3 regions of the Thermoanaerobacter siderophilus SR4 genome follow, and region 3 is predicted to be linked to each of the others. Evidence: riboswitches for the same ligand, from Rfam matches in the RefSeq annotation. Region 3 holds a riboswitch; each other region holds the start of a gene.
What was found. A riboswitch is a leader RNA that binds a small molecule or an ion and turns the genes downstream of it on or off. The one in region 3 is predicted to bind S-adenosylmethionine.
Positions count from the first base shown of each region.

Region 1 (2,270 bases), 1.1 Mb from region 3:
TTTATACAAAGGATTTTCTTTGTTGTTATGGAGCATCCAAGCAATTGTAAAGGAGCCACCGCGGCTTACTATATCCATCACTCGGCCGTTGTCTTTAAGCTTTTTCAATGATTCAAATGTTAGACCACAGTGGACTGTAATAAAATCAACCCCGTCTTTTGCTTGTTCTTCTATAACTTCAAAAATAAATTCTTCAGGCATAGCTACAATGCTACCGTATTTGGATATAGATTCTACAGCTGCTTGATACATAGGGACAGTTCCTACAGGGACAGGGGAATTTTCAAGTATTTTTCTACGAGATTGGTTAATGTCGCCCCCTGTGCTTAAATCCATTACCGCATCTGCTCCAGCTTTTACAGCAACATTTAATTTTTCAATTTCTTTTTCAATTTCAGGGTATGCATCAGAGGTTCCTATATTGGCATTTACTTTTGTCGATAAACCCCTTCCTATGCCTTTGGGAATGAGGTTTTTGTGGTTGATGTTTGATGGTATTACTATTTCTCCTTTTTTAACTCCTTCTAAAATAAATTCTTCGTCTACTCCTTCATACTCTGCGACTATTTTCATCTCTTTTGTGACAATGCCTGAAAGGGCGTATTCCAATTGTGTCATAATAAAAACCTCCTTAAAAAATAAATAAACCATGGGGATTATAGCCATGGCAGATGACCACATCCCTACGCAGGTACTAACCTAACAGGTTCGATGGGTTAAAAGGCAACACCTTTTTCTCAGCCGGTTACGCCGGCACCCCATGTGGCAAATATTAAATTTTTATAATCGATAGAGTATAAATATTATACAATAATATTATACCACTAAAAAAAATCGGCGTATATTAAAATTTAGAAAAAATTTAAGAAAGAGTACAAAAAAAGTTCTTGACTTTACAGTTTCAAAGTGATAACATAGATTACAACATGCAAAATTGAATATATTACACACAAACCTCTTATCAAGAGTGGTGGAGGGACTGGCCCGATGAAACCCGGCAACCGGCATTTATATGCGTCTGGTGCCAAATCCTGCAGGTTAGGGTGTCTAACCTGAGAGATGAGAGGAGTGGCGGATTATTAGGCCCTCTTCTCATTGAGAAGAGGGCCTAAAAATTTATTTGGAGGTGTGACATGAAAATAAAAATCGGATTATTAGGACTTGGAACAGTAGGAACAGGAGTATATAAATTGATAACTTCAAGAGGAGGTCATATAAGGGAGAGTACAGGGGTTTATCCTGAGATAAAGAAGATACTCGTGAAAAATCTCAATAAGCCAAGGAAAGTGAAGGTAGAAGGACTACTTACCCAAAATGCTGAAGAAATTTTGAAAGATAAAGAGATAAAAATAGTCATTGAAGCAATAGGAGGTATTTCTCCAGCTTACGAATATGTGAAGGAGGCTTTGTCTTCAGGGAAGCATGTAATCACTGCAAATAAAGAATTGATAGCTAAGCATGGAGAAGAATTAAATGAAATAGCAGAAAAGAATAGAGTATTTCTAAAATGTGAGGCAAGTGTAGGTGGGGCTATACCTATACTGCATCAAATTGATAGATTAAAAATTACAGATGAAATAGATTTTGTAGGCGGTATAATAAATGGCACTACTAATTATATTCTCACCAAAATGACTACTGAAGGTAGAAGGTATAAAGAAGCACTTAAAGAAGCCCAGCAATTAGGATATGCAGAAGCAAATCCCGATTATGACGTAAAAGGCTTTGATGCCCTTTATAAACTTGCTATATTAATGAGGAAAGTGTTCAATATAAACGTGCCAGTAAATTCTATAACCAGAAAAGGAATAGACGAAATCACGACTCAAGATTTAAATTACATCAATAAGTGGGGATATAAAATAAAATTATTTGCCTGGGGCAAAAAAGTCAAAGATGGCATCTTTGCAGGAGTGGAACCAGTTTTAGTCGAAGAAAATAATATTTTGTCAAGGATAAACGACGTAAATAATGCTATCATACTTAGAGGGGATAGTTTTGGTGAATATGTTTTTGTAGGAAAAGGTGCTGGAGAACTTCCTACAGGGGATGCTGTAGTGGCAGATTTAATTGATATATTGTTAAACTATGATATCAAAGATAATAAGAGGATAAACTTTCTTCCAATTCGTCAGGGAAGTTTTACAGATACTTTTTATATAAGGCTTGAAACTCATAAAGAAAATATTTTAGGTTTGAAAAAAGTTTTAAAGTTTTTAAAAGAACAAAAAGTATCAATTGTGGAATCTTCCTATGAAAACGGCACATTT
Region 1 is NZ_CM001486.1:672,069-674,338, reverse strand. Features, by position in the region: gene thiC (phosphomethylpyrimidine synthase ThiC) at 1-618, opposite strand, end outside; TPP riboswitch at 664-771, opposite strand; SAM riboswitch class I at 956-1,066, shown strand; gene THESIDRAFT1_RS03155 (homoserine dehydrogenase) at 1,134-2,270, shown strand, end outside.
Region 1: another riboswitch for S-adenosylmethionine. It lies ahead of THESIDRAFT1_RS03155 (homoserine dehydrogenase); the one in region 3 lies ahead of THESIDRAFT1_RS10345 (methionine ABC transporter ATP-binding protein).

Region 2 (2,270 bases), 470 kb from region 3:
TTTGCTTCTATTTTAAATCAATTGATTTAAAATATGACGTATTCTTAAAAAATTTAAAGATTACAAGCGATAAATCAATAAAACGGCCATTTTTAAGCTTCTATGCCTATTGTGAAATTTCATTTTTTCTATTATAATTTATTTCGTCACTGATGTCGGGATGTGGCGCAGTTGGTAGCGCACGTGCTTTGGGAGCATGGGGTCGGGGGTTCAAGTCCCTCCATCCCGACCATTGTGGTCGTATAGCTCAGCTGGGAGAGCACCTGCCTTACAAGCAGGGGGTCATAGGTTCGAGTCCTATTGCGACCACCATTTTCAAAAAATTAAATATTGTGGAGGGATACCCAAGTGGCCAAAGGGGGCAGACTGTAAATCTGTTGGCTGTCGCCTTCGATGGTTCGAATCCATCTCCCTCCACCATTGAAAAAAAAGACCGTGAGGTCTTTTTTATTTTTCTCCTTCAAATATCTTGACATGGTAAAAAAGTGTAGTATAATATTATTTGAAAGAGAAAATAATTATTTATTAATAAAAATTTGATTAAGGAGGAATCTTTTATGAGAGAAATGACGAGACACAATCTTAGTGAAGCCTATGCAGGAGAGAGCCAAGCTCACATGAGATATCAAATTTTTGCTGATGTAGCTGAAAAAGAAGGCAAACCTAATATTGCAAGACTTTTCAGGGCTATTTCCTATGCTGAATTGGTACATGCCACAAATCATTATAAAACTCTTGGAGAAGTTGGAAATACAGTAGAAAATCTTGAAAAAGCTATAGAAGGGGAAACCTTTGAAGTAGAAGAGATGTATCCTGCTTATAATGCTGTTGCAGAACTTCAAGAGGAATCTGGAGCTAAAAAAAGCATACATTATGCTATTGAGGCTGAAAAAATACATGCAAAATTGTACACTGAAGCAAAAGAAGCAGCATTAAAAGGAGAAGATATAAAGATATCAAAAGTTTACATATGTCCTGTTTGCGGATATACCTCTGTTGATGTATTGCCAGAAAAATGTCCTGTATGTGGAGTTCCTGGAGAAAAATTTGTAGCATTTTAAATATAATTTTTTAAAGAAAAGAGCATGTTTTAGCATGCTCTTTTTTGATGCAAAAATATTTGACATAGTAGATAAAGTGTGCTATAGTAGACATCAGAAAATTTAATAACATGCTCTTATCAAGAGAGGTGGAGGGAAAGAGCCCGATGAAACCCAGCAACCTGTCCTATAGGACAAGGTGCTAATTCTCTCAGAAGCATGCTTCTGAAAGATGAGGGTATGTGCCTCTTCTTTTGGAAGGGGTTTTATTTTGTTTTTAAGGAGGAATAGAAAAAAATGCGTAGACTGTTTACATCTGAATCAGTCACAGAGGGGCATCCTGATAAAATTTGTGATCAGATTTCTGACGCAATATTAGATGAAATTTTGAAAAAAGATCCCTATGCCAGAGTTGCTTGTGAGACTGCTGTAACTACCGGTTTGGTTTTAGTAATGGGAGAAATTACTACTCAGTGCTATGTAGATATTCCGAAAGTTGTAAGGAAAGTAGTAGAAGAAATTGGCTATACTAGAGCAAAATTCGGTTTTGACGCTGATACTTGTGCGGTTATCACTTCTATTGATGAGCAATCACCGGATATTGCCCTCGGTGTGGACAAGGCATTAGAAGCTAAAAGAGGAGAACTTTCAGATTCGGAAATTGAGGCTATTGGCGCTGGAGACCAGGGTTTAATGTTTGGTTTTGCTTGCGATGAAACAGAAGAATTAATGCCTATGCCTATAATGCTAGCTCACAAGCTTGCAAGAAGACTTGCGGAAATTAGAAAGAACGGGACATTAAGCTATTTAAGACCAGATGGTAAAACACAAGTAACAGTAGAGTATGAAGATGACAGGCCTGTGAGGGTAGATTCTGTTGTAGTATCAGCTCAACATGCACCTGAGGTTGACCATGATACTATTGAAAGAGATATTATTGAACATGTAATAAAACCTATAATTCCTGAAAATATGATAGATAATAGGACTAAAATTTTTGTAAATCCCACAGGAAGGTTTGTAATTGGTGGACCTCAAGGTGATAGCGGACTTACAGGAAGAAAAATTATTGTAGACACCTATGGCGGATATGCAAGGCACGGGGGCGGAGCTTTTTCTGGTAAAGACCCTACAAAAGTTGATAGATCCGCAAGTTATGCTGCAAGATATGTGGCAAAAAATATTGTGGCAGCAGGACTTGCTAAGAAGTGTGAAGTGCAATTAGCTTAT
Region 2 is NZ_CM001486.1:46,632-48,901, reverse strand. Features, by position in the region: tRNA gene THESIDRAFT1_RS00270 (tRNA-Pro) at 157-232, shown strand; tRNA gene THESIDRAFT1_RS00265 (tRNA-Val) at 237-312, shown strand; tRNA gene THESIDRAFT1_RS00260 (tRNA-Tyr) at 335-420, shown strand; gene THESIDRAFT1_RS00255 (rubrerythrin family protein) at 558-1,061, shown strand; SAM riboswitch class I at 1,175-1,279, shown strand; gene metK (methionine adenosyltransferase) at 1,338-2,270, shown strand, end outside.
Region 2: another riboswitch for S-adenosylmethionine. It lies ahead of metK (methionine adenosyltransferase); the one in region 3 lies ahead of THESIDRAFT1_RS10345 (methionine ABC transporter ATP-binding protein).

Region 3 (2,270 bases):
AAATAAATACTTTGAAAGCATAGGTTATAGGAGTTTATCCCAAAGATATCTAATTGTACACAATTCCTAATGAACCGCCGTATACCGAACGGTACGTACGGTGGTGTGAGAGGACGCTGAATAAAATAATTATTCAGCTCCTACTCGATTTTAAAGGCACACTAAATATAGGAATATATTTTCTTCTATTTTCTTGTATAACGCTCTCATACAAAAAAATTGTATCTACTAAAATAGCCTCTTTCTCTTGTTTTTCAAAAAGATTATTTACTTCTTCTATTCCAATGTTTAAACGTATATCTCTTGCAATAGTAATGTGAGAAGTAAATTTTCTTTCATCTTTTGCAAATCCTATTTTATATAATTCTTTATCTATATTGTGATGCAATTTATTAAGAAAGGAATTTTCTTCTGTACCTACCCACAATACTCGCATATCGCCATTTCCCTTAAAAAATCCTACTTTGTCAAATTTTATATAAAAGGGACTAATATCTTTTACTGCTACTTCAAGAGAGTCTTTTATTTTCATTACACTTTCTGTTTCTATTTCCCCTAGAAATTTTAAAGTAATATGGAAATTATCTTTATGAGTCCATCTTCCTTTTATCGTATAATTTTTTAACTCTTCCTGAAAACTTGATAATTTCCCTATTGATTTTTCATCTAAATCAATTCCAATAAACGTTCTCATAGCATTCCTCCTTTTTTCTATTTCCATGGAAATAATTGTATTAAAACTTTCATTGTCCTCCTCAAAATTATAGCAAATAGAAGCAAAAAAAATCCATCTCAAATAGACTATTGCTATATTTTTCTTGTCTCTGTTTCTGTTAGCTTTATGATTTTTTAAATAACTTACATCATGACTTTTTTAACCTATTGACAAAAGTTTATGTTGATGTTATTATCTAATTAAATTGCTGAAGTGAATAATAAAATAAAAACTCTTATCGAGAGCAGGTGGAGGGACTGGCCCGATGAAACCCGGCAACCGGTGGCCGAAAGTTTTAAACATGCGGCTGCACGGTGCTAATTCCTGCAGAACGTTGAGTTCTGGCAGATAAGAGGATTTAAAAACCTCTTCGTACTGTCAGAAGAGGATTTTTTATTTTTATTTTGGGAAAGGAGGCTTTTCTTTGATCTATATTAGAAATCTTACAAAAGTTTATCATTCAGCTTCAGGAAATGTTAGGGCTTTGGAAGACGTCAACCTCAACATAGAAAAAGGCGATATTTTTGGAATTATAGGTCTGAGCGGTGCTGGAAAGAGTACTCTCCTGCGCTGCATAAATATGCTCGAAAAGCCAACTTCCGGTTCAATTGAGATAGATGGTGTTGAAATGACTCGGCTTTCTCCCTCTGAATTAAAAGAAATGCGAAAAAAAATAGGCATGATATTCCAGCATTTTAATCTGTTATCATCCAGAACTGTCAGAGGCAATGTGGCTTTTCCTTTGGAGATTGCCGGGCTGGACAAAAGGACAATCGATAAAAAAGTAGAAAATCTTTTAGAGCTCGTGGGGCTTTCCGACAAGGCCGACAACTATCCTTCTCAGCTTTCAGGCGGTCAAAAACAGCGGGTAGGCATAGCACGAGCCCTGGCTAATGATCCGAAAGTTCTTCTTTGTGACGAGCCTACTTCAGCGCTGGATCCAGAAACAACTCTTTCTATTTTAAATCTTTTAAAAGATATAAATAGGGAGCTGGGAATCACCATAGTTCTCATAACTCATGAAATGAATGTCATTAAACAAATTTGCAATAAAGTAGCAGTTATTGAAAAAAGTCGTGTGGTAGAACAGGGACCTCTTATTGAAGTATTTAAAAAACCTCAAACAGAAACCGCACGAAATTTTTTAAAATCTGTAACTTTATCAGAAATACCTAAGGAATTAAAAGATAGGATTGAAAACTTGTCCCACGAACACTTGGAAGGCAAAATTATTAAAATTGCCTTTTTCGGCGAAATTACAACAGAACCTGTCATATCAAGCATTATAAGAAAATTTGATGTTGACACCAATATTCTCTATGGAAACATTGACCACATCCAGGGTATGCCCTACGGTACTCTTATAGTTGAGCTAAGAGGCAAAAACGGTGAAACAGACGCTGCTTTAAAATATCTAAAAGATTTGGGACTCGACGTGGAGGTGATTGAAAATGTCTGAAACTATAAACTTATTGCTGGTCGGAACGTGGCAAACTATATACATGGTAGTGGTATCAACGCTCATAGCAACAATTTTTGGTGTACCACTTGGTGT
Region 3 is NZ_CM001486.1:2,120,284-2,122,553, reverse strand. Features, by position in the region: partial or broken gene ltrA (group II intron reverse transcriptase/maturase) at 1-70, shown strand, start outside; gene thpR (RNA 2',3'-cyclic phosphodiesterase) at 134-694, opposite strand; SAM riboswitch class I at 948-1,070, shown strand; gene THESIDRAFT1_RS10345 (methionine ABC transporter ATP-binding protein) at 1,140-2,174, shown strand; gene THESIDRAFT1_RS10340 (methionine ABC transporter permease) at 2,167-2,270, shown strand, end outside.